Regions from separate parts of the Hymenobacter lutimineralis genome, predicted to be linked through region 2. Evidence: riboswitches for the same ligand, from Rfam matches in the RefSeq annotation. Region 2 holds a riboswitch; each other region holds the start of a gene.
What was found. Region 2 has a riboswitch for S-adenosylmethionine ahead of FY528_RS01180 (trans-sulfuration enzyme family protein). Riboswitches for the same ligand answer to the same signal wherever they lie in the genome.
Positions count from the first base shown of each region.

Region 1: linked by a shared signal. The riboswitch ahead of FY528_RS03060 (O-acetylhomoserine aminocarboxypropyltransferase/cysteine synthase family protein) and the one ahead of FY528_RS01180 (trans-sulfuration enzyme family protein) in region 2 are both predicted to bind S-adenosylmethionine.
Region 3: linked by a shared signal. The riboswitch ahead of FY528_RS08660 (amino acid permease) and the one ahead of FY528_RS01180 (trans-sulfuration enzyme family protein) in region 2 are both predicted to bind S-adenosylmethionine.
Region 4: linked by a shared signal. The riboswitch ahead of metH (methionine synthase) and the one ahead of FY528_RS01180 (trans-sulfuration enzyme family protein) in region 2 are both predicted to bind S-adenosylmethionine.

Region 1 covers NZ_VTHL01000002.1:174,014-181,808, reverse strand. Annotated here, with positions in the region: gene FY528_RS03065 (homoserine O-acetyltransferase family protein) at 1-988, opposite strand, end outside; gene FY528_RS03060 (O-acetylhomoserine aminocarboxypropyltransferase/cysteine synthase family protein) at 1,211-2,593, opposite strand; SAM riboswitch class I at 2,968-3,081, opposite strand; gene FY528_RS03055 (LysM peptidoglycan-binding domain-containing protein) at 3,431-3,721, opposite strand; gene FY528_RS03050 (lipocalin family protein) at 3,951-4,367, shown strand; gene FY528_RS03045 (erythromycin esterase family protein) at 4,654-7,140, shown strand; gene FY528_RS03040 (lysylphosphatidylglycerol synthase transmembrane domain-containing protein) at 7,159-7,795, opposite strand, start outside.
Region 2 covers NZ_VTHL01000001.1:293,795-301,589, forward strand. Annotated here, with positions in the region: gene FY528_RS01160 (T9SS type A sorting domain-containing protein) at 1-131, shown strand, start outside; gene FY528_RS01165 (protein adenylyltransferase SelO) at 348-1,955, shown strand; gene FY528_RS01170 (NCS1 family nucleobase:cation symporter-1) at 2,118-3,626, shown strand; gene FY528_RS01175 (homoserine dehydrogenase) at 3,721-5,004, opposite strand; gene FY528_RS01180 (trans-sulfuration enzyme family protein) at 5,097-6,299, opposite strand; SAM riboswitch class I at 6,440-6,554, opposite strand; gene FY528_RS01185 (leucine-rich repeat-containing protein kinase family protein) at 6,690-7,795, shown strand, end outside.
Region 3 covers NZ_VTHL01000007.1:81,995-89,789, reverse strand. Annotated here, with positions in the region: gene FY528_RS21740 (TSUP family transporter) at 1-589, shown strand, start outside; gene FY528_RS08665 (CPBP family intramembrane glutamic endopeptidase) at 679-1,554, opposite strand; gene FY528_RS08660 (amino acid permease) at 1,675-3,129, opposite strand; SAM riboswitch class I at 3,424-3,516, opposite strand; gene FY528_RS08655 (DUF4890 domain-containing protein) at 3,830-4,294, shown strand; gene FY528_RS08650 (EcsC family protein) at 4,462-5,208, opposite strand; gene FY528_RS08645 (hypothetical protein) at 5,210-5,893, opposite strand; gene FY528_RS08640 (Gfo/Idh/MocA family protein) at 5,918-6,943, opposite strand; gene FY528_RS08635 (M48 family metallopeptidase) at 7,280-7,795, shown strand, end outside.
Region 4 covers NZ_VTHL01000002.1:342,173-349,967, forward strand. Annotated here, with positions in the region: gene FY528_RS03740 (alkene reductase) at 50-1,177, opposite strand; gene FY528_RS03745 (PA14 domain-containing protein) at 1,341-2,456, opposite strand; gene FY528_RS21480 (hypothetical protein) at 2,636-2,761, shown strand; SAM riboswitch class I at 2,859-2,971, shown strand; gene metH (methionine synthase) at 3,044-6,766, shown strand; gene metF (methylenetetrahydrofolate reductase [NAD(P)H]) at 6,854-7,795, shown strand, end outside.

The sequences.
Region 1 (7,795 bases), on a different contig from region 2:
GCGCGGTTTCAATCAGGAAGCCGTCGTGGCCAAAGCCCGAGTCCATTTCCGCGTACACCGCCCCGGGAATATGGCGGGCGAGTAGCTGCTGTTCGGCGGGCGGAAACAGCACGTCGGAGCTAATGCCGATAACTAGCGTGCGTGCCTGGATGCCGGCCAGCACCGGGCCTAACTCTCCACCCCGCCCCCGGCCCAGGTGGTGCGTATCCATGGTGCGCGACAGGGCCACATAGGTATAGGCGTTAAAGCGTGCCACCAGCTTGTCGCCCTGGTATTGCTGGTAGGCGCTGGCCCGAAAATCGGTTAGCTGATCGTCGGTGGGTTCGGCTTGCGTTTGGCCGTAGGCTTGGTAGCTGCGGTAGCTGAGCAGGGCCGTGGCCCGGGCTGCCCGTAGTCCCGCTGCCCCACCCGTAGGCGAGGCCGTGTGGTAGGTGGCATCGGCGAAGATGGCCAGGCGCTGCGCCTCATTAAAGGCTATACCCCAGGGCGAGTGCCGCGCATTGGTGGCCAGCACCACTAGGTTGCTGAACAGGGAAGGTTGCTGCACGGCCCATTCCAAGGCCTGCTGCCCGCCCATCGACCCCCCAATCAGGGTGTGAATGTGCCGGATGCCCAGGTGCTGCCGAAGCTCCTCATGGGCCGCCACTAGGTCGCGAATGGTGAGCAGCGGAAACGCCTGGTACCACGGGCCTTCTCCCGGGGTGCGGGCATTTAGTGGGCCCGTACTGCCGTAGCAGGAACCCAGAATATTGGCGCACACAATGAAATGCTCCTCGGCATTGTAGTAGCAGCCCGGGCCAAACAAGCCGGGCCACCAAGCCAGCACATCGGAGTTGGCGGTCAGGGCGTGGCACACCCAAATGACGTTCGTGCCTTCAGCGTTCAGGCGGCCGTAGGTATGGTAGGCTATCTGAACGTGGGGAAGAAGTGCTCCGCTTTCCAGCGGCAGCGGATGAGGAAGAGTATATAGGTGTGGTTGGGAGGTCATATACGACGGTAACAAAAAGCCCCAGCCGGGGGCTGAACCAGCAAGTGCCGAAGGTAAGTAGCTTACCCACCACCTGCGGTTGCGAACTGCCAATTCAGCCCGAGCCGGGGTAAAGAAGCCGGCCGGTACGCGGGGTTGCGGCTTGTGTGCCGGTACTGCGGCAGAAAAGGCCAAAGCCCGGCTGCTCTATTCGGGCAGCCGGGCTTCTTCCTGTAAATAGACTTAGACCTCCAGTGGAGCCGCGTGCTCCGTTTCGGGCTCTGGCAGCAGCGTGCTGTCGGCACTTTCCAGGGGCGCGGCATTCTTCACCGCCTCAAACGCCTGGGCCAGATCAGCGCGGATGTCGTCGAAGTGCTCGATGCCCACTGACAGGCGGAGCAGCGTGGGCGTCACGCCTGCGGCCTGCTGCTCGGTTTCGGAGAGCTGCTGGTGCGTGGTAGCCGAGGGCTGGATGATCAGCGTTTTGGCGTCACCTACGTTGGCCAGGTGGCTAATGAGTTTCAGGCTGTCGATAAACTGCGTAGCCGTTTCCTTGGAGCCTTTGATGGCAAAGGTGAGCACCCCGCCGTAGCCGCGCTTCAGATATTTCTGGGCCAGGCCATGGTAAGGGCTGCTTTTCAGACCAGGGTAGTTCACGGCTTCTACCTGCGGGTGCTGCTCCAGCCACTCGGCAATCTTCAGCGCATTTTCTACGGTACGCTCTACGCGCAGGCTCAGGGTTTCGAGGCCAATGAGTAGCTGCCAGGCATTGAAAGGGCTTTGCGAGGGACCAAAGTCGCGCAGGCCTTCTACCCGGGCCCGGATGATGAAGGCAATGTTGCCAAAGGGGCCGTTCTTGCCGAATACGTCATTGAACACCAGGCCGTGGTAGCCCTCCGAGGGCTCCGTAAACTGGGGGTACTTGCCGTTGCCGAAGTCGTACTTGCCGCCATCCACAATCACCCCGCCAATGGAGGTGCCGTGGCCGCCAATCCATTTCGTGGCCGATTCTACCACAATGTGGGCGCCGTGCTCCAGGGGCCGGAACAGGTAGCCGCCCGCCCCAAAGGTATTGTCCACGATGAGTGGCAGGTCGTGCTTCTGCGCAATGGCGGCAATGGCTTCAAAGTCCGGCACGTTAAAGCTGGGGTTGCCGATGGTTTCCAAGTACAGGGCCTTGGTATTCTCGTCAATCAGCGCCTCGAAGCTTTCGGCTTTGTCGCCATCGGCAAAGCGCACTTCAATGCCCAGACGCTTGAAGGCTACTTTAAACTGGTTATAGGTGCCGCCGTACAGGAAGGAGGTAGAGACGAAGTTGTCGCCGGCCTGCAGAATGTTATTAAGCGCAATAAACTGGGCCGCCTGCCCCGAGGAAACGGCCAGCGCCGCTACTCCGCCCTCCAGCGCCGCAACGCGCTGCTCAAACACGTCGGTGGTAGGGTTCATCAACCGGGTGTAGATGTTGCCGAACTCCTTCAGGGCAAACAGATTGGCACCGTGTTCGGCATTTTTGAATACGTAGCTGGTGGTCTGGTACAGCGGCACGGCGCGGGCACCGGTGGTGGGGTCGGGCTGCTGGCCGGCGTGGAGTTGGAGCGTTTCGAACTGGAGGCTTTGCGTGGACATAGTTGTGGCTGATTTGAAGGCGGAGGGAAAAGAAACCGGGAGAGAAAGCAGGGAAAAAACGGGCTACGAAGACACGTAGCCGAACCCGTATCGAATCTGAAAAGCGGCTGATTAACAGCGGGTCAGGTTAGGCGATACTGCCACAGTGCGTTGAAAAGCGGCAACACTGGGCTGTGCAGGGCAGGGGGAAAGCTGAGGCCGGGAGGCTAGCAACAGCAACAACACGCGCCGCAACAGGGGCGCATTCGCATTCGCTCGGTAGTTGGGCCAAAGGGCGCCACGCGGAAACCCCAGGGCTGAGCGGCAAGTAAGGCAGCAGCCGGAGCGGTGGGGAAGGTAGAGGCGAAAGCGAAGGAGTTTTCCATGGTACTCGAAGGTTATATGCCCCGCCGCCGTAAGGCTGGTCGGGCAGGAATTGGCACCTTTCGCGCGGTCGAAGGTTGCCAGCGGGTCACGGAGCCTGTTCTCTCGCCGCTTCTGTATAAATCCTATGAAAACTACCCCGCCGCGAGCGAGGGAGTACCGGGTTGGTATTGCAAAGGTATAGCCATGAATTTGACATATGCAATAGCCCTTGAATTTTTTCTTCAAAAACGAAAAGACCGTGGGTAGCTGAAGTATTGACAGATAAAAAATTGATATTCAGTAAATACTGTTGAAATAGTGCCTTTTTGAAGATAGCAAGGCTTGCAAATTATATGGCTGATACAATAAGGTTACTGTAGCCTCTACAGTGGTTGGGGGATAAAGACAGCTGCTGGTTTAGCACGAAAAGCCAGCAAAAAAGCCACGCTTTGGGGCGTGGCTTTTTTGGATATTAACAGGAAGCCTTCTGGCTTACAGCTTAGGCAGCGTCAGCACTTGGCCTACTTCAATGTGGTCGGGGTTGGCGCCAATAGTGGCTTTGTTGGCATCGTAGATCTGGTGCCATTTGGCAGCGTCACCGTAGTGGTGCTTGGCAATTTTCGAGAGCGAGTCGCCGCTAACTACGGTGTAGGTGTCACCGGTAGCTGCGGTAGTTTGGTTGGCGTTGCCGAAGAAATCAGTATTGCCAGCGGGAGCGGGGTTCGTTACGGGAGTAACTGGCTTTTTTTCGCCTTTGTCGGAAAGGAAATCAAATAGTCCCATGGTGGTGCGAAAGTTTAAAGGTGTAGGGAGAAGTAACCGGCTATCAGGGAGATGCCTGCAGGGTTGCGCTTTCATACGCCGATCGGGGCAATTAGTTTTTGTACCGAGTGGGCGCAAACATCTTCTGCACCTGCGCCGTAAGAGGGGCACAAGTGGCTGGTTGGCTATATAGTGCCAGTTAGCTGCTTACCCTGAACTCTCTCCGTTCACCAACTCCCTATTCTTTCCGATGAAAAATCAAACCAACCCATTCCGCTACCTGGCCGCTTTGCTGGTGCTGGTCGCCTTGTTTGCCTCGTCCTGTGGTAGCAAAGAAGGCAAAGTTGAGGGCGTAAACATGCTCTACGGCACCGACAGCAAAGTCTGGAAAACCGACAAGGAGCTGAGCGCCACTGGCGACAAAGTAGCCCAGACGGATGCCCAGGAAGACGAACGAATTACGTTCTACGCCAACGGTCAGTACAACATGGCCTCGCCCGCGGGCAGCACGGCCGGCAAATACACTTTCGACCAGGGAACCAATAAAATCACGATGACGCCCGATGGCGGTGCCCAAAGCAACACCTTTGACGTAGTAACCTTGACCGACGACAAGCTTACGCTGAAGAGCCCCGCGGGGGCCGAGCTGCGCCTCGAAAAAGAATAACCTTTGCTGCCAGGTTTAAAAAAGCAGTCTGAAAAACTCGAAAAAGCCCTTCTGCCTCGTGCGGAAGGGCTTTTTTGATATATGGCCGTGCGCCATGCAGCTTTTACCCCGTCGGATGGCTCACCTAAGCAAGCCAACTCGGCACCACTTGGTAGCTTACGGCGCATTAGCTTTTATTCCCTGGCCTTCTACGCCCAATCATTACCTCTACCGCTGGCTGCTAACCTTGCTGTGTAGTACCATTGCCACGATTTGCGGAGCGCAAACTGTTCCCGCCAGCTCGGCAATGGCTGCGCACCCCATTCGCAGCATTAGTCCTACAGATACCGACTTCGGTGACCTAGAATTTTTGCGCCAGGAAATAGGCGGCGCCCGGGGAGTTATGCTGGGGGAGCCCACCCACGGCGAAGGCAACGTGTTTGAGGCCAAAGTCCGGCTGCTACAGTTTCTGCAGGCGCGCTTGGGCTTCACCACGGTGGCTTTTGAAAGTGGCTTTTATGAGCTTGATAGAGCTCAGCGGGCTATGGAGGCCGGTACTTCGGCCGCTGAAGCCATCGACAACAGCGTGTTTGGCGTGTGGACCAGCACCCGCGAATTTCGGGAGGTGCTACCGCTGCTAGGGCCCGGTAAACTAAAAGTAGCCGGGTTCGACTACCAGCTGAGCGGAGCTTACCAGGAGGAACTGCTGGAAGAGCTGGAAATGTTGCTCAAACCCGAAAAAGGAGCCGACGGCATTGCCTACGACTACCTCGACGAGTGCCTGAGCATGATGGGGGAGCATTTCCTGTTTCCGCCTTCTCACCAGATTCAACTCTTCGATCTGCAGCTGGGCAAAGCCCGCCGTTTGTTGGAAAAAGTGGCGGCTGGTTCTGATGCTAAACGCCGCGAACGGGCAACCTTCTGGCTTCAGAACCTACGTAGCCTGCAAGCCGCCGCCCACGACTACGCCGCTAACGACCCCGGCGTGAAGGACTCCACCGAGTTTAAAGCTGCCGACAGCAACCCCCGTGATGCGCAGATGGCCGCCAACCTGCTGTGGTATCTGCGCCAGCATCCGCAGGAAAAAGTAGTCTGCTGGGGTGCCCTGCCGCATCTGTCGAACAAGGTGGAAAAGCTCGACGATGCGGAAATCAAAACCTATAAGCCCATGGGCCGGGCCGTGAAAGCTGCTCTGGGTGAAGATGCTGTGTATGTGCTGGGCACGCTGGCCGGTGGCGGCACCCATGGCTTTTTGGGCATGGGCGGCTACCAAACCGTACCAGTGCCGGCCGCGGGCACTCTGGAAGCCGAGCTGCTGGCCACGGGCCAGGAATACGCTTTCGTGAGCCTGAAGCACGATGCGCCCGGCAAAGTGCTGACCACCTATGCCTTCGAATACAAGCCCCAAACCGGCCCGTGGAGTGAAGTAGTGGATGGGTTCCTGTTCCTGAAGTCGGTGAACCCGCCGCACGGGGCCGCGCCGGCCGTAGCGGCGGAGCCAGCCGAAACCCCGGCAAAACCCAGCGAAGTTCCAGTTGCTCCTGGCCGCCTGAACCCGGCGGCTCGGCCTATTGGGAAAACGGGGGCTGCCCTGACGCTTAATGGTACGGTGCTCGACCGCAAAACGGGCCGGCCGGTGCCGTTTGCAACGGTAGCCGTGCCCGCCCGGAGTGCAGGAGTAACGGCTAATGCGCAGGGGAGCTTCCGGCTGGAAGTGCGGCGGGGTGAGCTGGTGCAGGTAAGCAGCATTGGGTACGAGGCACTCATCCTGGCGGCGCAACCTGCGGGTAAGCTCACGCTCCACCTGGTGCCGGCCGCTTTTGCCCTGGCCAATGTGCGGGTAAGTGCCCAGTCCCAGGATCCAAAGCGCATCATGAAAAAGGTGATTCAGGCGGCCGAAACCAACTACGAGCAGCAGGATTACCTGGCGCAGGTGTACACGCACCGCCGCATCAGCAACTTCGACACGGTGCAGACCGAGCTGGAGTATACAAGCCAGTTGTTCGAGCCGGCCGGGTACCGTCATCGGGATGGCGGCTTTCTGATGGCCGGGCCCTTCACTAAGCGCCGGGTTCAGGAAAAGCACCTGGTCATTCAGCCAGCTGACTCTACCAGGCCCGTAGGGTTACCCATCGGGAGTGGGGCCGAAACAACTGACCCCGTCCGGACGTCCCCGCTGTTCAAGTCGGCTACGCTAGGCAAGTACGTGTTGCGCCTGGATACCATCCAGCAATATGCCGGAGCTACGGTGTACGTTATCAATTTTGCCGTGAAGCGCGCTACCCACCGCAGCACGGGTACCTACCTGGAAAAAAGCTACTCGGGCAAGGTCTATGTACGCCAGGATGATTATGCCGTGGTACGCTACGAGGCCTTGTGGCAGTTTGATACCGTCCGTTATAACTCTGTTTCCCGCAAATACTACGGCCGCAACAATCAGATTTCCCGGCTCTATACCGAAGTCTTCTCCGAGAACCGGTCGGCCAATATTGTGCTCTATGAAAAGGGAAGCAACGGCCGCTACCACACTGCCGTCAGCGTGTCTCAGAGTTTGGCCATCGGCCGCCGGCTGGGAGGGAGGCCTTTCTACTACCAAGGCAGCGGGGAGGAGTACTTTACTAGCCTACCCGCGGGTACCGCAGTCTTGCCCCTGAACCCGAAGCTTGCCCCCCGAGCTGCCGAGATGGTACACGTGCAGTTGCAGCATACCCCGTACCGCCCCGAGTTTTGGCGAACTTATCAGCGTCCCTTACCCGCCGAACTGGCCCCGGAGCTGGAAGCCACCAAGAAGTAAAGGAGTAAGAAACTAAAGCTACAGGCCCAGGCTGCCGGGCTCGGGCCGCCGCCCGAATACGCGCGTAATCCAGCGGGGTAGAAACACGGCTCCAAATACCAAATACAAGTAGTACGTGACGATGCGGTAAAGCAGCACGATAAAGTTGGTCATGGTAGGTGTGCCGATGAACTTGCCGAAGAACGTGGGGAATGCGCCTTCCGCAATGCCCGCCCCGCCCGGCGTAATGGCCACTAGCAGGATAACTTTGTACGTGATGTTGCGGGCAAACATCATAGTGAATTCACTGGGCGTGGTGGGCACGAAAGCCGCAATCAGGCAGCCAATAACCAGGTAGCGCGCCGTCCACACGAACACGGTGCTGAGCACGGCCCGCAGCCAGTAGCCCGCCCCATTTCCCCGGATCTGGGTAGAGGCCCACACCATCTCGTTGGCGTGCTGGTAGGCCTTGGGGCGCCAGCGGCGGAGGATGCGCAAGGAAAACAGTCGCACCAGTACCCGCTTCACCGACAAAGGGTTGATGAACAGCGCGTACAGCATGAGCGCGGAGTAAGCCGTTACCATCACGTAGCTGAGCCCAAAGGCCACCTTCAGCGTGGTCATAAAGCCGCTGTTCAGGTTCTCATCGGGGTACAGGCCCTCGTGCGCCAGCCAC
Region 2 (7,795 bases):
TGAAGCAGGAAACGTTGAGTGCCACCGCCACGTCGTGGGTGCTGTGGGCGCCGGAGCTGCCGGCCGGCACTTACATTGTGCACGCCACGATAGCGGGGCAGCCACACACCGTGCGCTGGCTGAAAAACTAGTCGCTGTGAAAATCAGTAACTGCCTGCTTGAAACGATTATAGTTCGGGGGTACGCTTGAAACCGGCTGCTTAAGCGCCTTGTGCCAATACGCCGCAACCCGGCTGTAGGAACATTGTTGGCGGCAAGACACGTAGGTAGCAGCAGCCTCCGTTAGCCCCATCCGCCGGGTGCCCCGCCGTAAATTTGGTTTTCGGGTTTTCCAGCTACTCTCGTATATGACAACATCAGCCCCTCAGTCCCTGGAGCATGCCACCTTTCAGAACTCCTTCGTGGAGGAAATGAACGGCGACACCACTTTCGATAACACCCCCCGCCAAGTGCCCGGCTACCACTACTCCCGCGTGGTACCCACCCCCGTAGCCGACCCGCGCCTGCTGGCTTGGTCGGAGGAGCTGGCTGCCGAGCTGGGGCTGCGCCGCCCGCCCGAGCAGGGAGCGGCCGTGGAGGTACTGGCGGGCAACCGCGTGCTGGAATCGATGAAGCCCTTTGCGGCGCGCTACGGGGGGCACCAGTTTGGCAGCTGGGCCGGACAGCTCGGCGACGGGCGCGCTATTTCCCTGGGTGAGGTGCAGGCCCCGGACGCGAGTAGCTGGGAAATCCAACTTAAAGGCGCAGGACCTACCCCGTACTCGCGCCGCGCCGATGGCCGCGCCGTGCTGCGCTCCTCCATTCGGGAGTTTCTGTGCAGCGAGGCCATGCACCACCTGGGCGTGCCTACCACCCGGGCCCTGAGCCTGGTAGCCACCGGCGACCTGGTGGTGCGTGACATGTTTTACAACGGCAATGCCCGCCCCGAGCCGGGGGCCATTGTGGCCAGGGTAGCACCCACCTTCGTGCGCTTCGGCAATTTCCAGCTGCTGGCCGCCACGGGCGAAATCGACAACCTGCGCCGCCTGGCCGACTACGTTATCCGGCGGTATTTCCCGGCCCTGGGCGAGCCTAGCCCTGAGGTGTATGAGCGCTGGTTTGCGGAGGTGTGCCAGCGTACGGCCGTGCTTATGGCGCACTGGATGTCGGTGGGGTTTGTGCACGGGGTGATGAACACCGACAACATGTCCATTCTGGGCTTGACCATTGACTACGGACCCTACGGCTGGCTGGAACCCTACGAACCTGGCTGGACGCCCAACACCACCGACTTTGCCACCCACCGCTACGCCTTCGGGCAACAGCCGCGCATTGGCCTCTGGAACCTGATGGCCCTGGCCCAGGCCCTCACGCCCCTGGTACCCGACCCTTTGGCGTTGCGCCCACACCTGGACGAGTATGTGGCCACGTTCACCGCCAAGCGCCAGGAGATGCTGCGCCGCAAGCTGGGCCTTACCGCTGCTGCCGCTTCCGACGATACCCCACTGCTCGATGCACTGCTGGAAGCCCTGGCCGCGGCGCAGGTTGACATGACCATCTTTTTCCGGCGCCTTTCGCACTGCACTTACGCCCTGTTGACGCAGCAAGCCGAAGAAGAAGCTACGTGGACCGAGTTACTCGCTACGGCCGCCTACCCCGAGTCGCCCGCGGCGGGCCTGGACCAGCTGCGGCAGTGGCTGGAGCAGTATGGGCAGCGCGTGCGCCAGGAAACAGCTGACGCCGAAACCATCCGGAACGGAATGCTGGCGGCCAATCCCAAGTACGTACTGCGCAACTACCTGGCCCAGCAGGCTATTGAGGCCGCCGAGGCCGGCGACCTGTCGGGGGTGCGCCGCTTGCTGCACGTGCTCAAAACGCCCTTTGATGAGCAGCCTGAGCACGAGGAGCTGGCCGCCAAGCGCCCGGAATGGGCCCGCGAAAAGCCCGGCAGCGCCACGCTCTCCTGCAGCTCCTGAGGCGGGGCGAGGTCCGTGACGCGCGGGAGTTGCCCCGCGCTTACACCTATCCACGAGCAGTGGCATGTTTTGGTCGATACCCATACGGCCTTAGAGCCTGCTACTTGCGTAACGTGCTTTCTCTGCTTTACTTACGGAGTAAACCTGTCAAGGCGCTGCTCTATGCAAGTACTAGCTACCTCCGTAAACGACCAGCCCAGCGCCGGCCTCACCAGCTCCGACCTGGCCCCCGTGCCCGCCGCCGCCCGCACCTGGACCAGCGCTAACTACGCTGCCCTCTGGATCAGCATGAGCTTGTGCATTCCGACCTACATGCTAGCCAGCTCCCTTATTGAGGGCGGCATGAACTGGTGGCAGGCTTTGCTCACCATTTTCCTGGGCAACACGGTGGTGCTGGTGCCTATGCTGCTTAATGGGCACGCCGGGGCGAAGTATGGTATTCCGTTCCCGGTTTTTGCGCGAGCGTCGTTTGGGGTGCGTGGCGCCAACGTGCCGGCGCTGTTGCGCGCCATTATTGCCTGCGGCTGGTTTGGTATTCAGACCTGGATTGGGGGCTACGCCCTGTATCAGATGGCCGTACTATGGGTGCCGGGGCTGGCCACGCTGCCCGCCGTGTTTCCGGATTCCTGGGGGCTGGCCACGGGGCCGGCCATTACCTTTTTTCTGTTTTGGCTGCTGAACATGTACGTGGTGTACCTGGGGGTCGACAGCATCAAGAAGCTGCTGGTGTTCAAGGCATTTTTCCTGCCGGTAGCGGCAGCGGCCTTGCTGTGGTGGGCCATTTCAGCCGGGAAAGGCCTGGGGCCGATTCTCGCGCAGCCGGCCAAATTTGCCACGTCGGCCGAGTTTTGGGCGTTCTTCTTTCCTTCGCTCACGGGCATGGTGGGTTTCTGGGCCACGCTTTCCCTCAATATTCCTGATTTCACCCGCTACGCCATCAGCCAGCGGGCCCAGGTGCTGGGTCAGGCCCTGGGGCTGCCTTCGTCGATGACGCTATTTTCCTTTGTGGGCGTAGTTGTCACGTCGGCCACGTTCGTGATTTACGGGCAAACCATCTGGGACCCGGTGGTGCTGGCTGGTAAGTTCGATAGTAAAGTGCTGGTGAGCGTAGCCATGCTGGCCGTGGCGTTATCGACGCTGGCTACCAACATTGCCGCCAACATCGTCAGCCCCGCCAACGACTTCGCCAACTTCGCCCCCGAGAAAATATCCTTCACCACGGGCGGCTACATCACCGGCGTCATCGGCCTGCTCATCTTTCCCTGGAAGCTTATTGCCGACCCCTCCGGCTACATTTTTACCTGGCTAGTAGGCTACTCCGCGCTGCTGGGGCCCATCGGCGGCATCATGATTGCCGATTACTACCTGCTGCGCCACCAGCAGCTCCACGTGCCCGACCTCTACCAGTACCAGGGCCGCTACACTTACCAAAATGGTATCAACTACGCCGCCATGCTGGCCTTAGGCATTGGTATTCTGCCCAACATCCCGGGCTTTCTGCAGGCAGTGGGGGCTTTGCCGGCGGGTACCGTGTGGCCTTGGCTGGCGGCCGTGTACAACTACGCCTGGTTTGTGGGGTTCTTGCTGGCCGGTGGCCTCTACGTGCTGCTCATGCGCCCCCAAACCCGCATGGCTGTAGTGCCTCCGCTGGTTTCTCCGGAGGTGGCCTAAAACTGAAAGGGATTTAGTAGTAGCCTCCTCAAACCAGAACGCCCTGCCAGGTACTACCTGGCAGGGCGTTCTGGTTGAACAGGAAAATTGGAGACTACAGCGGACTCACCGCTTCATCGGTTGCCCATGCGGCCCGCACGACGGGACCGGTTTCCGACGCAGGTGCTGTTGTCACGGCCCGCAACGGCGTTGGCAGCCGCACGATGCTGATGCCCGGCAGCCGCAGCCACGCGGCCTGCGCCAGTTGATCCAGCCCAATGGTGCCCGTGAGGTAGTATCCCAACTCCTGGGAATGGAAATATTCGTGAATGGCGCTGAAATCGGCGCGGTCGGGGGCGTGTTCGGCGCCGAAGGTCACCAGCACATCAGCTTCGGCATCCGTCGGCGTGAGGGCCAGGGTGCTTTCTTGGTGGAGCTTCTTATACTCATAACGGTAGCCGTAGGTCAGGGCCGATAGGTCGCTGAGGACTGCCGAGGCGGTCGGTACAGCACCGGCGCCTTTGCCCAGAAAAAACTGCCGGTCGGCGAAGTTGCTTTGGGTGATGAGGCCGTTGTACTCGTCCTGCACGCGGGCCAGCTCGTGCTCGGGGCGCACCAGGGTAGGCAGCACGGCCGCGGCCACGCCCCCGTTGGGCAGGCGGCGGGCTTCGGCCACCAGCTTCAGCACCAGGCCTTTTTCACGGGCGTAGCTGCTGGCTAGGTCACTGATGCCCGTGATGCCCACGGCCAGAATGTCCTCGGGCCGGGCTACCAGCCCAAAGGCGTGGGCCAGCAGCAGCACCAGCTTATTACGGGCGTCGAGGCCTTCCACATCGAGGGCAGGGTTGCTCTCGGCGAAGCCCAGCTCCTGAGCCTTGCGCAGGGCCGCCGCGAAGGTCAGCGCATCGCGGTGCATGGCCGTGAGAATGTAGTTGGTGGAGCCGTTGATGATGCCTTCCACTGCTTCCAGCAAGTCGGTATCGTAGTACTCCTCTAGGTTGCGAATAACGGGCAGGGAGGCGCAGGCGGCGGCTTCGTAGAGCAGGGGGGTGTTGGTTTCGCGCTGCAGCTCAATGAGCTCCTGCAGGTGCTCGGCCAGCATTTTCTTGTTGGCCGTCACCACGGCTTTGCCCCGGCGCAGGGCCCCGGTCACAATGCGGTAGGCCTCATCGGCGTCGTCAATCAGCTCCACAATGACGTTGAGCGTGGGGTCGTCCAAGACTTCGTCGCGGTCAAAGGTGAACAGCTCGGCGGGCAGGTTTCGGGCTTTGGTGCGGTCCTTCACCCCAATGCGGCCGATGCGGGCCCGCAAACCGGGGGTGCGTTCCAGTACCGTGTGCAAGCCCTGGCCTACCACCCCAAAACCAAACAGCCCAATGCGGATGTCGTTACGATTCATAATGCTTGTGCAAATGCAAAAAAGGCGTCATTCTGCTGTTGACCGTCAGGCTGAGCGCAGCCGAGGCATGACGGTCAATAATTTCTGTACTCTTACGCCAGCTGGGCTTCGGCTTCGCGCACGGCCTCCTTCAGGGTTTCCTTGGCTTCGCTCAGGCGGTCCAGGGCCTGGGCCAGGTCGGCAATGAGGTCTTCAGCATCCTCCAAACCCACGCTCAGGCGAATCAGGCTGTCGGCGACGCCGGCGGCGCGGCGTTGGGCCACGGGCGTGGACTTATGCGTCATGGTAGCTGGGTGGCAAAGCAGGCTCTTGGCACCGCCAAGGCTTTCGGCCAGGTGGAAGTACTTGGTGCCCGTTACCACCTGGGTGGCGGCTTCCTGGGTGTCGTCTTCGAGTACGAGGGCAATGATGCCGCCGAAACCGCCGGGCTGCTGCTTTTTGGCTACCGCGTGGTTAGGGTGCTCTTCAAGGCCAGGGTAGTATACGGCCCGCACTTCGGGGCGCGTCTGCAGGAACTGGGCCACTTTCAGGGCCGTGCTACAGTGACGCTCAATGCGCAGGGGCAGGGTTTCCAGCCCCCGAATCACGAGGAAGGAATCGAACGGCCCCAGGATACCGCCCGAAGCGTTTTGGATGAATTTCAACTGCAGGCCGATTTCCTCGGTGGCCGCTACCACGGCGCCGGCAATGAGGTCAGAGTGGCCGCCCAGGTACTTGGTGGCGCTGTGGACCACGATATCAGCTCCCAGCTTGATGGGCTGCTGCAGCACGGGCGAGGCGAAGGTGTTATCCACGCACAGCCAGGCGCCGTGGGCGTGGGCAATGTCGGCAATAGCGGCAATGTCCGATACTTTCAGGGTAGGGTTGGAGGGCGACTCCAGCCACACCAGCTTGGTTTTGTCGGTGAGGGCGGCAGCTACCTGCGCCGGGTCGGTGGTGTCGCAGTACACAATGTCGATGCCGAAGCGGCGGTACACGTGCTCGAACAGGCGGAAGGCCCCACCGTACAGGTCGTCGATGGCCACGATCTGGTCGCCGGCCGAGAGCAGCTTCACCACCGCATCAATGGCCGCTAGGCCCGAGGCGAAGGCGTAGCCGGAGTGGCCATACTCAAGGGTGGCTAGGATATTTTCGAGGGCGCGGCGCGTGGGGTTGCCGGTGCGGGCGTAGTCGTAGCCCTTGTTTACCCCAGGGGCCTCCTGCACGAAGGTCGAGGTCTGATAAATCGGCACGGAGATGGCGCCGGTGAGCTCATCAACGGGAATGGACTGGAGGAGGCGAGTGGCAGATTGCATGGGGTTGGCCGTTTTGTGGTTAGACGAAAACGCACCTTGTTGCCCAGACACTTATGCAAGATTTCTTACCGAAAGAGCATAAAAAAAGCCCTCCCGACAAGTCAGAAGAGCAAGACCGCTGCAGACGGTAGGCATCTTTTAACTTATCTTCTTCCGCGCCGACCGAAGCCGACTCAGAACAGGATTTAGCACCTGGTATTTCTACTGGTTGCTAAGGCATCACAGGGCCTGTCCCTCCGCCTTTCTTGATAAGTGCTCCGTGGCATGGAGCGCAGGGCAAATGTACAACCGGATTTTTTTCGCGCAAATTTTTTTGAAAATTTTTGAAGAGGGCAGAAAAATAGCCTGCCCGGCCAAACGCAGCCAGCGCAAACCCCGACCTTTGCCCGCATGCACACCCTGGAGCAACTGCGCCGCGGCGACCTGGCCGGCACTACCCGCCTCGATCTGGCAGAAGGCCTCACGGAGTTCCCGCGCGAAATCCTTGACCTGGCCGACTCGCTGGAAATCCTCAACCTTTCCGGCAACGCCATCTGCAGCCTGCCCCCCGACCTGGGCCGCCTGCGCAAGCTGCGCATCCTTTTCTGCTCCGATAACCAGTTTACTGAGGTGCCCGAGGTGCTGGGGCAATGCCCGGAATTGGAAATGGTGGGCTTCAAGGCTAACCAGATCCGGACGCTGCCCGCCGCCGCGCTGCCGCCCAAGCTGCGCTGGCTGATTCTGACTGACAACCAACTCACGGCGCTACCGCCCGAAATTGGCCGGTGCGGGCAGCTGCAAAAGCTCATGCTCGCCGGTAACCACCTCACCGCGCTGCCACCCGAAATGGCGGCCTGCACGGCCCTGGAGCTGCTGCGCATTTCGGCCAACCGCCTAGCGGAGCTGCCAGCCTGGCTGCTCACCCTGCCCCGCCTGAGCTGGTTGGCCTACGCGGGTAACCCGCTTAGTGAACAAGCCGAAGCCACGGCGCTGGCGCAGCAGCCTATTCCGAAAATCCGTTGGGAAGAAATGGCGGTGCAACAGCAGTTGGGCGAGGGCGCGTCTGGGGTGATTTACCGGGCGGAGTGGCAGAAGCCTACGGACCGTAAGGCGGTAGCCGTAAAACTGTTCAAGGGCGCCGTAACCAGTGACGGATTGCCGCACAGCGAAATGGTGGCTTGCATCAGCGCCGGCACGCACGCGGGGTTGATACCCGTGCTGGGGCAGGTAGCTGGCCAACCGCAGCAGGCCGAGGGCCTGGTATTGGAGCTGATAGCGCCCGAATTTTCCATTCTGGCCGGGCCGCCCAGCTTTACGACCTGCACCCGTGACGTATACCCAGCCTCCGCTGCCTGGAGCCTGGAAACGGCAGTGCGGATAGGGGAGCGGGTAGCGGAGGCGGCAGCCCAGCTCCATGCCCGCGGTATCCTGCATGGTGACCTGTACGCCCACAATATCCTGACGACGACTGCGGGTGAAGCCTTGCTGACGGACTTTGGGGCGGCCAGTTTTACCAG
Region 3 (7,795 bases), on a different contig from region 2:
TGCCAGCGGGGCCTCGGGCTACCACCACTACCGCTTCGGCAACGTGAACAAGAAGCTGTTCAAAGTGCTGCTGATTCCGGGGGTATTGGGCGCTATTCTGGGCGCATTTCTGCTGTCTAAATTCGGAGAAACCTACGGCAGCTACGTACGGCCCTTCCTGGCCGTGTACTTATTGCTGCTGGGAATTCGCATTATTTCAAAAGCCTTTTCCAAACCCGGGCCGCGCAAAAAGCACAAGAAGCTGGGCTTTCTGGCGGCCGCCGGGGGCTTCCTGGATTCGTTTGGCGGCGGTGGCTGGGGCCCGTTGGTCACCAGCACCCTCATTGCCGGGGGCCGTACGCCGCAGTACGTTATCGGCTCGGTGAGCGTCACGGAGTTCTTCGTCACGTTTGCCAGCGCCCTCACGTTTTTCGCCACCATTGGCATTTCACACTGGCAGATTATCCTCGGGCTGATTGTGGGTGGCATTGCCGCCGCGCCCTTTGCTGCCCGTCTCGCCGGCCGTATTCCCACGCGCTGGATGTTCGTGGGCGTGGGCTTGATGGTCATTGTGTGGAGCCTGTGGTCGTTGCGCAAGCTGTTTCTATAAAAGCAGAGCGCATCGTGACGTACCTAACACGCAGCAGAAAGCCTCACCAAATTCTTGGTGAGGCTTTTTAACTATAATCGGGTATCGTATCAACCAGCTTCCGGCAATGTGACTTCACCCGCAGATTCTCCTGGATTGGAAGCCGAATTCGCAGGCACTGTGGTACGCTGAATCCGCCGCAGCAACCAGTACAGCACCAACGCACTTAGTGCTACCGCTCCGAGGTATGCTCCCCAGGAGCTAAAGGCTTCCACGGCCGACTTTTCCTCCAGCTCCTTGCCACTCATCATGCCCGCGAAAGCCAGCAGATTATTCAGGGCATGCCCGGCCATACACAGCCACAGGGACTGCGTGCGGTAGTAGAGCCACCCCAGCACGAGGCCGATTAATGCTGTAGCCACTACCTGCGCCGGGTTGATGTGGATAAGGCCGAAAACCACTGCTGATAAGCCAATAGCCAGCCACGGCCGCCCGGGGTAGTTGCGCAGGAGCCCCCGCAGCAGAACCCCTCTTAGCAGCAGCTCTTCCAGGATGGGCGCCATCAGACACAGGCTCACAAAAGCCAAGATCGGGCTTTTCGCCAGGTCTTTAAACGTTTTATCTGCCCTGTTAGGCAGGTGCAGCAAATCCACGAGAGAAATCACCAGAAGCATGGCCAGCACCAGCACAGGCAGCGCCACGTACAGCCACATTTGCTCCTGCCCGCGCAGCCTGATGGGCAGCCAGCGCCGGCCGGCCTGCCAGCGCATAATACCCAGCAAGGCCAGATTACCAACTACCGTCATGATAACCAGACCGGAGGCCAGGGAAAGGTGCAGGACTTTTTCGCAGAGCAGTAATAGGGGAATACCGCCCCCCAGCATCACGAGCAGATACCACCCCAGAAACGCCCAGCTTTCTTTGATGGTGGGGTAAGCTGGTGGCCTACGGGCTTTGGTCGGCGACTCAAGTACAGTTGTTGCCATTCAATAAACTGATAAGTGAAACTAAATCGGGAGTAAAGCTAAGTAGCGCCCCGGCATAAAACAGAACGGGCCGAGGTTTTCACCCCAGCCCGTAGCTGTCAATTCACTTCAGCTGCTTGCTTAGCCCGCTCGTTGCGCCGCTTGCTGCCCCAGCTTGCTGTGCTTGCGGCCGTAGCCGAAGTAGATAGCCAGTCCGATGGCCAGCCACACAGCCAGGCGCAGCCACGTTTCCCAGGGTAAGGATAACATCATAACCAAGCAGGTGACGATGCCGAGAATGGGCACTAGTGGCACCAGCGGGGTGCGGAAGCCGCGGGGCGCGTCGGGCTCTTTTTTGCGCATGATGAGCACGCCCGCGCACACCATCACGAAAGCCAGCAGCGTGCCGATGCTCGTCATCTCACCTACCACCGAAATGGGCACAAAGCCCGCGAACAAAGCAATGAACAGCCCGAGCAGCAGGTTCGACTGCAGGGGCGTGCGGAACCGCTCGTGAATGCGGGCGAAAACCGGGGGCAGCAGCCCGTCCTTGGCCATGGAGAAAAACACCCGGCTCTGACCTAGTAAGTCCACCAGAATGACGGAGGTGTAGCCGATGATGATGGCCAGAATAACCGCCGAGGAAAGCCAGGCGTAGGGCGTTTTCTCGATGGCAATGGCCACGGGCGCGGCGCTGTTCTTGAACTCGGTGTAGTTGGCCAGGCCCGTCATCACGTGGCCAAAGAGCACGAACAGCACGGTGCAAATGAGCAAAGAACCGATGATGCCGATGGGCATATTGCGCTGGGGGTTCTTGGTTTCCTGGGCCATGGTGGCCACAATATCAAAGCCGATGAACACGAAGAACACCACGCCCGCCCCGCGCAGAATGCCGCTCCAGCCAAACTCCCCAAATACACCGGTATTCTGCGGGATGTAGGGTTGGTAGTTGGCCGGATCGATGTACTGCCAGCCCAGGGCAATGAACACCAGCACCACAGCCACCTTCAGCGTCACCACCAGCGCGTTGAACCAGGCCGAGCCCGAGGTACCGCGGATGATGATGAGCGTAATGGCCAGCACGATGAGCATAGCGGGCACGTTCACGAAGCCGTGCACGGTGCTGCCATCGGCCAGCGCGGCCGTTTCAAACGGCGACATCACCAGCTGCGGGGGCAGATGAATGCCATACTTGCTCAGAAACTTGAGTAGGTACTGCGACCAGCTGATGGCCACCGTAGCAGCACCCACCGAGTATTCCAGGACCAAATCCCAGCCGATAATCCAGGCGAACAACTCGCCCATAGTGGCGTAAGCGTAGGTATAGGCCGAGCCAGCTACCGGCACCATGGCGGCAAACTCGGCGTAGCACAGGGCGGAAAAGGCGCAGCCCACGGCCGCTACCACGAAGGAAAGCGTAACGGCCGGACCAGCGTTGTTGGCCGCCGCAATACCCGTTAGCGAAAACAAACCCGCACCGATGATAACCCCGATGCCGATGGCAATCAGGTTGAAGCCGTTGAGGGTACGTTTGAGCGTGCCCGCGCCGGTTTCGGCGGCTTCCAGCCGCAGGAGTTCCAGGGACTTTTTAAGCATAAACAGGGGTGGCGAGAAGCCTGAGCTTCCCGGGTAAGTGAAGAAAATGGCGCAACCTGGTTTCTGGCAGCTGCAAAACAGACCAGCCCAGCCAGTCTAATCCGACCGGGGCATTTGCGCAACAGGAAAAACAGAGAAAGGAGCCGGCAACGGCTAGCTCAGGCCCGCAGGCAGGTTAGCTCAGCAACAACACCGCGCGCTACAACAAGCCTCAGCAGCACCAGTCAGGCACACGAAGGCAGCAGAAACGATAGGCAGAGCAGTACGGCGAGGCAAAAAGTCCACGGCAACTTGTTTTTATATGGTCAGGAGTTGGCACCGTTCCGCGGAGTGCGGGTGGTTGCCGGCGCGTCGTCGAGCCTGTCTCTCGGCGCCTCTGTATAAAAACAATCCTTCGGGCTAGAAAGAATTGATACCGCAAAGGTAGCCCCGGAATTTCCGGCCTGCAAACCGCCACCTCAGTCGCAATTTCAAGCCTTGGCCGGACGTAATGCCCTGCTAAACAAGATCCTGCTCTACCCGATGATAATTCAGGGTGAAAGTTTAACCCGAAAATTTAAATTTTTTCAGAAGGAGTTTTAGCCTGATTTCGCCGAAACTGGCACCGGAGTTGCAAACCACCCCATCGAAGCCGGTTTTGCTGTTTCAGCTGGACGCGGGCTTCTTCTCCTCAGTTGTACAATTCACTTCTTCTCTCGTCATGAAAAAAAAGCTTCTTGTCCTCCTTCTTGCCTTCTCGTTTTCCGCTGGCGTAGCGTCGGCCCAAACCACCTCGGCTCCAACTGGACCGGCTAAAATGCACCGCGGCCATAAAGGCCAGAAAGCCAACCTCACGCCCGAGCAGCGCGCCGACAAAGCCGCCAAGAAAATGGCCGAGAAGCTGAACCTTTCGGCCGCTCAAACTACGCAGGTTCGCCAGCTGCACCTGGCCCGTTTCCAGGAAATGCAGGCCCACAAGGCCCAGGCCGGCACCACCCCCGCTCCTGCCGACAAAAAGCAGCACCACGCGGCCATGAAAGCCAGCAAGCAGCGCTACGAAGCGCAGCTTAAGCAAATCCTGAGTGCCGAGCAGTATGCCAAATACACCCAGCTGCAGGCCGAGCGGATGCAGAAGCGCAAAGCTCACCGCCAGCACATGGCGGCTCCTCAGCAAGGCAAAAGCTAAGCTGCTGGTTCACGCATAAAAAAGGCCCCGACGGAAACACCGGGGCCTTTTTATGACCTAATAGACCGTCATGCTGAGCTTGGCGAAGCATCTCTACCTCTTACTAATCAATTGCCATTGCAACGAAGCGGTCGAGATGCTTCGGCTACGCTCAGCATGACGCGTATTTATGGTAGTCGTTCTTGTTCCTTCTCGGCCGCAAACCAGCGCAGGCGGTAGCAATTGATGGCAGTTTCGCCGAGCTGCTCGACCAGCTTGTAGTTGGCCACCGCTCCCACGGCCGCCCCGATGACGGGAATGAGCTGGGCCAGCTTGGCTAGGTCGATGTAGTCGCGGTACTCCTGCTGGAAGGTGCGCCAGTCGAACTCGTTGACATCGGTGGGCAGGGTGTGGCGGTAGGTTTCCCAGGTAGCTACGCGCTGGTAGATTTCGTTGCGGGTGTGCTGGGAGCTAAAGGCCAGCTGAAAGATGTGCAGCAGGAACAGCCGCTCGGAAAAGTCGCGTACATCGTGCCCGTAGAGGGCGGCTACGTCGAAAAGGAGCTTGAGCTTGAGACCGAGCAGCAGCGGAAAATCGGCGAGGCCGAGCAGGAAGCCGCCCGCGCCGGTGGCGGCACCTTCGGCGGCGGCTGTGTTGCGGTAGTAGCGGATGCGGGTGCGCACCAGGGCTTCGCGCTCGGCCAGAGCGGTATCGGGCAGGGGCTTGCGGGTGGTGTGCATAGAACCGAACAGCACGCCCTGCACCATTTTCTGGATGGCGACGGTGAGGGCCTTGTGCAGCTTTTCGGGCAGCAGGGCGTTGAGTCGCGCTTGCACCCGGCGGGTAAGGCGGCCCAGCAGCGTGGGCTTCCGCTGCATCCGTTGCTGCCAAGCTTCAAAGTCAGGTAGGGCTTGATGGTCGTAGGGGCTAGGCATTCTATCGTATCGTAAGTTGCAGGTACTTGTATTTGCTTGCCGGCAACCTTGCTAACTGCCCCGCTTCCTTTTCGGCAACTGCTGCCGGGACTACTTTTAAAAGCACTACTTGGCTACCGCTCCAACATAAATCTATTGGTATCCAATCCTGCTGATCAATGGTTATTAATGGCTTTACCCTTCCATTTACCATCTTATATATCTGCACTCCGTTAATTTCCTCCATACCCCAACCAGCGTATAAGGAAGCCATTCTGGTAAGATCAGACGAAAGCGCAGGAGTGCCCCATAAGGTATCGACCCGACCACTCTGCTGATCGACAATGTATGTTCTGGAAGATTCCCAGTATTGGCAGCGGACCAGGCACTTATGAATAGCGGCTATGCTGCCTGCATAACTGAACTCTTCCTGATCAACCTCATATTTCTCCGCCGGCTTTCCTACAAAGCTTACGGCTTTACCATTACTTAATTTTATTCTTACTGATTTCTTGGAAACTGTGACGTTGTGCCAATTCATCACAATGCTGGGTTTTGCCAGATAATGTGCTTTATCAAATGCAGCTTTCGTACTGATTTGTAAAGTATATCCTGGCTTCGCACGCAACGTAGATGGTTGCAGTACTGTAGTACTGGGATTATAGCCTGCCAAGAAACCCAGCCATAAGCTCAAAATGACCTGCATTGAATAAGTGTTTCTGGATAAGAGTTATTTCAAGCTATACACCCGCTCAATCATTTCTACCACCTTCAGGCCTTCCAGCGCATTCGTGGTAGCCAAACCGCCTTTTTGCAGGGTTTCCAGCACGTTTTCGATGACGTGGACGTGGTTGGCAGCGGAGCCCTGGTAGGCGCCGTAGTGGTTGGCGGGGTTGGTGGGGGGCAGCGCGGGTAACTGGTAGTCGCGGAGGTGGCAGTGCTCTACTTTGTCCATGTACTGGCCGCCGAGGCGCAGGCTGCCATGCTCGGCTACCACCGTGAGGGAGCTTTCAAGATTCTGGTCCCACACGGCGGTGCTGTACTGCAGCGTGCCACTGCCCCCGCGCACGAGGTCGAAGGTGACGAGGCCGGAGTCTTCGAACTCGGTGAGGTGCTGGTGGTTGAAGTCACGGAAGCGGGCCGAGATGTTGGTGATGTCGCCGAACACCCAGTAGAGCAAGTCTACAAAGTGGCTGAACTGGGTGAACAGCGTGCCCCCGTCGTGCTGGCGGGAGCCGTGCCAGGAGTCGGGCGTGTAGTACCGCTCGTCGCGGTTCCAGAAGCAGGTGAGCTGCACGAGGTAAATCTGCCCAAGGCGACCTTCGTCGTAGATGCGCTTAAGCCAGGCGGCGGGCGGGGAATAGCGGTTTTGCATCACCCCAAACACGCGGCGGCCGGTGGCCTGGGCGGTGTCCACAATAGCCTGAGCATCCTGCGTGCGTAGGGCCATCGGCTTCTCGACTACCACGTGCAGGCCGGCCCGCAAGCCCTGAATTGCCTGGGGCGCGTGCAGGTAGTTGGGCGTGGCTACCGTGAGTACGTCGGCTGCGGGGCCAGCCTGCAGGTACCCCTCCAGCGACGAGAAGAAGGGTACGCCGGGAAACTCGGCGGCCAGGGCAGCCTGCAGCTCCATGCGGATATCAATAAGGGCGACGAGCTGGGCACCGGGCTGGCGGGCCACCAGGGAGGCATGACGGCGGCCAATGTGGCCCACGCCGCAGATAGCGAATCGAATGTCAGGTAAAGAATCGGCCACGGACTCGGTTGGCAGGGTACATAAACAGCCCGCAAGCTGCGAAAAAACCGGCGGTTGTGGGCGTATGTTCTGTAAGGAGTTTTATAGACCATCATTCCGAATAGAACGTCAGGCTGAGCGGAGTCGAAGCATCTCTACCGCTTCGTTGCACTGCTATCATAACAAAGCGGTAGAGATGCTTCGACTCCGCTCAGCCTGACGGATTATTTGGCAACATCAGCACGCAAGATTCCTCGGACACTGGCTTGATACGCCACATGCTCGGAATGACGTTCTGATTTATTTGGAACGGCGGGGACGAGGCTCACCCCTACCTTTGCCAAAACATCATCTTGTATGGCCCTGACGCAGCTGGCTGGTATTGAAGTGGACTTGGTGCGCAAGCGAATGCGCAGTCTGCGGCTGACGGTGTACGCCGCCGGGCGCGTGCGCGTGTCGGCGCCGCTGCACACGCCCCTGGCGGCGGTGGAGGAGTTTGTGCGGACGCGCCGGGCCTGGATTGAAAAACATCAGCAGCAGTTTGCGGCCCGCACCCCTGCCCCGCAGCTACAGTTTGAAGCGGGCGAAACGCATTTCTACCAGGGCCAAGCCTACACGCTGGCTGTACACCCCGCCGACCGTCCCCGGGTGGAGCTACACCCCGAAACCCGGGAGCTGCACCTCTACGTGCCGACCGAGGCCACCCCTGATCAGCGCGCGGCCTTACTCACGGCTTGGTACCGCCAGCAGCTGCGGGCGCTAATGCCGCAGCTGCTGGCCAAGTGGGAACCGGTGGTGGGGCGGCAGGCGGCTAGTTGGGGCATCCGGCAGATGCGCACCCGCTGGGGTACCTGCAACATTGGCGCCCGGCGC
Region 4 (7,795 bases), on a different contig from region 2:
TTTCCTGCCAGGCAGAAAAGGGCTTTTGCTTACGTAGGTTGCCAGGTGCCTAGTCGTGGTACACGTCGTTGGCGGGCTCGGCTACGGCTTCCTCTAACGAGGGGTAGTCGATGTAGCCTTTGTCGCCGGGTACGTAGAAAGTACTGAAATCGGGCGCATTCAGGGCGGCGCCTTGCTGGAAACGCTCTACCAGGTCGGGGTTGGCAATGAAGGGCACACCGAAGGCAATGAGGTCGGCTTCGTTGTTAGCCAGGGCTTCTTCCGCCGTCTGCTGGGTGTAGCCCCCGTTCAGAATAAAGGCCCCGTTGAAGATTTTACGCAAGTGCGCGGCCACGGCGGGTGCGCCCGGCGTAGCCATAGGGTGCCCTGGCAGCGCCTCGATAACGTGCACATAAGCCAGCCCGAAGCGGTTGAGCTGCTCGGTTACGTAGCTGAACGTAGCCACGGGGTCACTATCCTGGATGCTGCTGCTTCCCTGGGGTGAAAAACGGATACCAACCCGGTCGGCGCCCAACTCATCCACCACAGCCTGCACTACTTCGAGCACGAAACGGGCGCGGTTTTCCACGCTGCCACCGTATTCGTCGGTGCGCTGGTTGGAGCCGTCCTGCAGGAACTGGTCGAGCAGGTAGCCGTTGGCGCCGTGAATTTCGGCCCCATCAAACCCGGCGCGCTTGGCGTTGCGGGCAGCCTGGCGGAACTGGTCAACCACGCCGGCAATTTCGTTTAGCTCCAAAGCCCGGGGCGTAGGAATTTCTTCGAAGCCCTGCCCGGTAAAGGCTTTCACGCCTTCGGGCTTAATGGCGGAAGGCGCCACGGGCAGCTCGCCGCCGTGGAAAGCTGGGTGCGAAACGCGGCCCACGTGCCAGAGCTGAACGAAGATGCGGCCCCCGGCGGCGTGCACGGCATCCGTCACGCGCTTCCAGCCGGCTACCTGCTCTTCGGTATAGATGCCGGGCGTGTTGATGTAGCCCACGCCCTGGGCCGAAACCTGGGAGCCTTCCGTGATGATGAGGCCGGCCGAAGCCCGCTGCTCATAGTACGTTACTACCGAATTAGTTGGCACGTTAGCGGCATTGGTCGCCCGGCTGCGCGTCATGGGGGCCATCACCATGCGGTTGGGCAATTGAGTGGCACCTAGCTGAAAAGAGGAGAAGATTTTGGTTGTCTGAGTCATGAGAAGAAAGGTGTGCGAAAACAGCCGCGCTGCTTCGCTGGTGAAACCTAGCATCCTTAACCCATGTAGCTACATGAATGTTTCACCACCTCCCGTTCTTCGCTTTATTTTTTCTTTAACCCGCCCGTCTTTCTCAGGTTTTTGCCGGCGGCCTCGTTACGCCCTAGCGGGCAATCAGCTCTACGCGGCGGTTGCGGGGGCGCAGGCGCGGGTCGCGGTTGTCGGCCACGGGTTTTGCCCCCCCGTAGCCCACGGCCGTCAGCCGCAGGGAGTCTACGCCGTGCTGCACGAGGTAGCGGCGCACCACCTGGGCGCGCTGCTCGGAAAGCTGCTGATTAAGCCGGGCATCCCCTACGTTGTCGGTGTGACCGGCAATTTCAAATCGGGCGGCGGCCTCGGCCCGAAGTACCCGCACCAAGCGGTTCAGCTCGGGCTGAGAGGTGGGCAGAAGCCGGGCTTTCCCCTGCTCGAAGTACAGATTTTTCAATTCCACCACTTCGCCTTTCACCAGATTAGCCAGGTTGGGCAGTGAGTCGGGAGTTGCGGCCGGAGGCGTAGCCACGGAAGCAGGTCGGGCTGGCACGGCTATGGTGGCCGTAGCCTGGGCGGGGGCCGTAGGGCGGGGGCGCCGCTCCACCCGTACGGCAGTCTGCGCCTTCGGGACGGGTGCTGCGGTTACTACCGGCTTGAGGGTGGGCTTTGGGGTGGGAGCGGCCACAGCCGGCGGAGCAGGCTTGGGCTTGGCTACGGGAATGGGGCGGGCCGTGCGGGGCAGACTCGTGAACAGTACTTCACTGCTTACCGGCTCAAATCCGTCCGGGGAATCTACGCGCCGCCAATCCAGCAGCGCCCGGGTATCCAAGTGGTTTTGGAAATACTCGATGCGGATAGGATAGTATTGACCGGCCTTGAGCTTGATGCGCACGGTGCGAGTAAGGTGGTCTTGGTCGCGCCAGGCATTTACCAGCCGCTTGCCGCCCAGCCAGAACCGGAAACCGTCGTCCATCACTGTCGAAAACTCATATTCCGCCGTTTCCGGCACTAGCAGCCAGCCTGTCCAGCGCACCGAAAACTCGTCGCTGGGCATGTCCGGACCCGGGGGGCGCTTTTCCCAGCTGAAGTCGATACGCTTATCGATACGGGTAAATACCAGCTCCTCAAAATTCATCCCGTTGTAGTAAGCCCCCTTGAGGCCGTCACCCACGGGCAGAGCCGATGTTTGCGCCAGCGTGTGGACCGCGCTCAACAGTACAATCAGCCAGGTAAAGGTGTATTTCATCTAAAAGCAGGGGAATAAAAGATAAGCTGAATCAGGCATTACTGGTGGTTGGCCAGCCCAGCCATTCGTTAACGTCTCAACGGCCTCGGGCCGTATAGACCGGAATATAAACCTACTCCGTTGCCTGGTCGTAAACGAAAATTGTGCGTGCGAATCCTATAGCCACGCGCCCTGCTATTATGCCCACGAAGAAAACCTCCGCTGCTACGGCCAAAAAAGAAGATCCGTGCTGGAAAGGCTACGAGCAAGCCGGCACCAAGCAGAAGGATGGAAAAACCGTCCCGAACTGCATCAAGAAAACGTAAGACTCCCGCAAACCTTTTACTAGCAGCACCAACCCCGGCCCAATCGAAAAGCCGGGGTTGTTGTTTTTAGCGGGTTCCGCCGTATCTTCGCCTCTGTTACTTATCCAGAAAGACCGAGGGACTGGGCCCGACGACGTCTTAGCAACCTGACTTCACACAAGGTGCTAACTCCCGTTTCAGGCCGCGCTGCGGGCTGGAAGAAGATAAGTACAGAACCGGCATCCGCGCCCGGCTCTTTCTGGATAGGCACTTTTTTGCTGCTGATTTTCTTGAAGAGCCGATATGCCGACCGTTCTCCCTTCCCCCGCCACTACGTCTCCCCTCCACGATATCCTGCGCCAGCGCGTGCTGATTCTGGACGGGGCCATGGGCACCATGATTCAGCGCCACACGCTCACGGAGGAAGACTTCCGGGGTACGCGCTTTGCTGACCATCCGCATCCGCTACGCGGCAACAACGACCTGCTCAGCCTTACCCGCCCCGATATTATCCGCGGCATTCACGACGAGTACTTCGCTGCCGGGGCCGACATGGTGGAAACCAACACCTTCTCCGGCACCACCATTGCCCAGGCCGACTACGGCCTGGAGCACATTGTATATGAGCTGAACTACGAGTCGGCGCGGCTGGCGCGGGAATTGGCCGATGCGTTTACGGCCCTGACGCCAGAAAAGCCGCGCTTCGTGGCCGGCGCTATTGGGCCCACCAACCGTACGGCCTCCCTCTCCCCCGACGTGAACCGCCCCGGCTTTCGAGCGGTAACCTTCGACGAATTGGCCACCGCCTACCTGGAGCAAGTGCGCGGCCTCGTAGACGGCGGCTCCGATGCCTTACTCATCGAAACCATCTTCGACACGCTGAATGCCAAAGCTGCCCTGTACGCGGTGCAGAAGTTCTTCGACGAAGGCGGCAAAGTGGTGCCCGTCATGATTTCGGGTACCATTACCGACGCCTCGGGCCGCACCCTGAGTGGGCAGACTGTAGAAGCCTTCTGGAACTCCATCCGCCACCTGCCCCTGCTGAGCGTGGGGCTGAACTGTGCCCTCGGCGCCGACCAGCTCAAGGTGTATATCAAGGAGCTGAGCCGCATTGCCGACGTACACATTTCGGCCTACCCCAACGCTGGTCTGCCCAATGCTTTCGGTGGCTACGATGAGTCGGCCCAGGAATTTGCGGGCGTGGTGGAAGGCTACCTTTCCGACGGGCTGGTGACAGTGGTAGGGGGCTGTTGCGGCACTACGCCCCAGCACATTGCCGAGCTGGCCCGGCTGGCCGAAAAATACGAGCCGCGCCAGCTGCCCGAGCTGCCCAAAGCCACTCGCCTGAGCGGGCTGGAGCCGTTTGGTGTGTACCCCGACAGTTTATTTGTGAACGTGGGCGAGCGGTGCAACGTAACTGGCTCCCGCGCCTTCGCCCGCCTTATCCGCACCGGCAACTACGAGGCAGCCCTGCAGGTAGCCCGCGACCAGGTGGAAGGCGGCGCCCAGGTGATTGATGTGAACATGGACGAAGGCATGCTCGACTCGGAGCAGGCCATGACCACGTTCCTGAATTTGATTGCCTCGGAGCCCGACATTTCGCGGGTACCCGTCATGATTGACTCCTCGAAGTGGAGCGTGCTGGAAGCCGGCCTCAAGTGCGTGCAGGGCAAGAGCATCGTCAACTCCATTTCTCTGAAAGAAGGCGAGGACGTATTCCGGCAGCGGGCCCGCACGGTGCGTCAGTATGGGGCGGCCGTAGTGGTCATGGCCTTCGACGAGAACGGCCAGGCCGACAACTACGAGAAGCGTATCGAAATCTGCCAGCGCAGCTACGACATTCTGGTAAACGAAGTCGGTTTCCCGGCCGAGGACATCATCTTCGACCCCAACATTCTGACGGTAGGCACCGGCATGGAGGAACACCGCAACTACGCGCTGGACTTCATCGAGGCCGTCCGCTGGATCAAGCAGAACCTGCCCGGGGCCCTCACCAGCGGGGGCGTGAGCAACATCAGCTTCTCGTTTCGCGGTAACGACGTGGTGCGCGAGGCCATGCACTCGGCCTTCCTCTACCACGCTATCCGGGCCGGCCTCGACATGGGCATCGTGAACCCCAGCCAGCTGGCCGTGTACGACGAAGTGCCCAAAGACTTGCTGGAGCTGGTGGAAGACGTGCTGCTCAACCGCCGCCCCGATGCCACGGAGCGCCTCGTGGACTTTGCCGACACGGTAAAGCAGAAAGACAAGGTAGAAGTGGTGGCCGACGCCTGGCGCAGCCTGCCAGTGAAGGAGCGGCTGCAGCACGCATTGGTCAAAGGCATTACCGAGTTTATCGACCAGGACACCGAGGAAGTGCGCCAGCAGGTAGGCCGCCCGCTGGAAGTAATTGAAGGCCCGCTGATGGCCGGCATGAACGTAGTCGGCGACCTGTTCGGGGCCGGCAAAATGTTCCTGCCCCAGGTAGTGAAGTCGGCGCGGGTGATGAAGAAAGCCGTGGCTTACTTGGAGCCCTACCTACTGGCCGACAAGCAAAGCGGCGACCGGCAAACGGCCGGTAAGATCCTGCTGGCTACCGTGAAAGGCGACGTGCACGACATCGGCAAGAACATCGTGGGCGTGGTGCTGGCCTGCAACAACTTCGACATTGTGGATCTGGGCGTGATGGTGCCGCTGGAGCGGATTCTGGATGAAGCCCAGAAGCAGCAGGTAGACGTCATTGGCCTAAGCGGCCTGATTACACCGAGCCTGGACGAGATGGTGTACGTGGCCCAGGAAATGGAAAAGCGCGGCCTCAAAACCCCGCTGCTTATTGGGGGCGCTACTACCTCCCGCCTGCACGCCGCCGTGAAGATTGCGCCCAACTACAGCGGCCCTATCGTGCACGTCAACGATGCTTCCCGCTCGGTAGGTGTTGCGGCGGCACTACTCGGCACAGCTGATGCCGAGTATGCCCGCACCGTGCGCGAGGAATACCGCCAGCTCCGCGAGGACTACGCCGGCCGCCAGCGCGAAAAAAACTACCTCACCATCGAAGCGGCCCGCGAAAACGGTTTCAAGGCCAACTGGGAAACCACGCCCATCGTGAAGCCGACCTTCCTGGGCACCAAGGCGCTGGAGGATTATGATTTGGCGGAGCTAGCGGAGTATATCGACTGGACGCCCTTCTTCCAGACCTGGGAGTTGAAAGGCCGTTACCCGCGCATTCTGGAAGACCCGAATGTGGGCGAGGCCGCCACCCAGCTTTTCAACGACGCCCAGAAAATGCTGCGCCAGATCATCGATGAGAAGCTGCTCACGGCCCGCGCCGTGGTGGGCTTCTGGCCCGCCAACACAGTGGGCTACGACACGGTGCAGGTATTCACGGATGACACCCGCCAGGAAGTAGCCACGGAGTTTTTCACCCTGCGCCAGCAAAGCGAAAAGGCGGCCGGGGTACCCAACCTCGCCTTCTCCGACTTTGTGGCCCCGCTCGAAACCGGCCGCCAGGACTATATTGGCGGCTTTGCCGTCACGGCTGGTATCGGCATTGAGAAGCACCTGGAGCGGTTCGAGGCCGAACACGACGACTACTCCAGCATCCTGATGAAGGCCCTGGCCGACCGCCTGGCCGAAGCCTTTGCTGAGCGCCTGCACCAGCGCGTGCGGGAAGAGTTCTGGGGCTACGACCCGGCCGAAAACCTCTCCAACGAAGACCTGATTCAGGAGAAGTACCGCGGCGTGCGGCCCGCGCCCGGCTACCCCGGCTGCCCCGACCACACCGAGAAAATCACGCTCTTCAACCTGCTCGACGCCGAAAACCAGACGGGCATCCGCCTCACCGAGAATCTGGCTATGTACCCGGCCTCCTCAGTGAGTGGCCTCTACTATGCCCACCCCGACTCGCGCTATTTTGGCCTCGGCCGCATCGGCAAGGACCAGGTAGAGGACATAGCCCAGCGCAAACACATGCCGCTGCCGGAGCTAGAGCGCTGGCTGATGCCCAACCTGAACTACGACCCCGCTTCGGTAGCTGTTGGCTTGTAGCTACTGGCTGTTGGCTTTCCTCCAATTATTGCCCACTTATCCTTGCAAATAGCTAACAGCCAGCAGCTGAGAGCTAATAGCTGAAAAATGAAAGTAACCGAACACCTGACCCGCGCCGACGGCAAAACGCTGTTTTCCTTTGAGGTGCTGCCCCCCAAAAAGGGCGAGAACATCCAGAACCTATTCTCCAACATCGAGCCTTTGATGGAGTTTAAGCCGCCGTTTATCGACGTGACCTACCACCGTGAGGAATACGTGTACCGCCAGCACCCCAACGGCCTGCTGGAGAAGAAAACGGTGCGTAAGCGGCCCGGCACGGTAGGCATCTGCGCGGCCATCAAAAACCGGTTTGACGTGGACACCGTGCCGCACCTCATCTGCGGGGGCTTTTCGAAGGAGGAAACGGAAAACGCGCTTATCGATCTGCACTTCCTGGGTATCGACAACGTGCTGGCTTTGCGGGGGGACCCCATTAAATCAGAGGGTCACTTCAAGCCAGAGCCCGACGGCCACGCCTACGCTTGCGACCTGATCGGCCAGGTAGCTGACCTGAACAAGGGTGCGTACCTGGATGAGGAACAGGACGATGTGTGGGCCACCAACTTCTGCATTGGCACGGCGGGCTACCCCGAGAAGCACTTCGAGGCGCCGAACTACGGGGCGGATTTGCGCTACCTCAAGCACAAGGTAGACCGCGGCGCCGAGTACATTGTGACGCAGATGTTTTTCGACAACGAGCAATTCTTTAACTTCGAGAAGCGCTGCCGCGACGCCGGTATTACCGTACCCATCATTCCCGGGCTCAAGCCCCTCACCACCAAAAGCCAACTTACGATGCTCCCCCGGGCCTTTTATCTCAATATCCCGGAAGACCTGACCGATGCCGTGCACCTGGCCCCCGACAACGCCGCGGCCCGCGAAATCGGGATTGAGTGGTGCATCAACCAAAGCCGGGAGCTGATGGCCCACGGCGTGCCGGTGCTGCACTACTACAGCATGGGCAAGTCGGAAAGCATCCGGCGGGTAGCA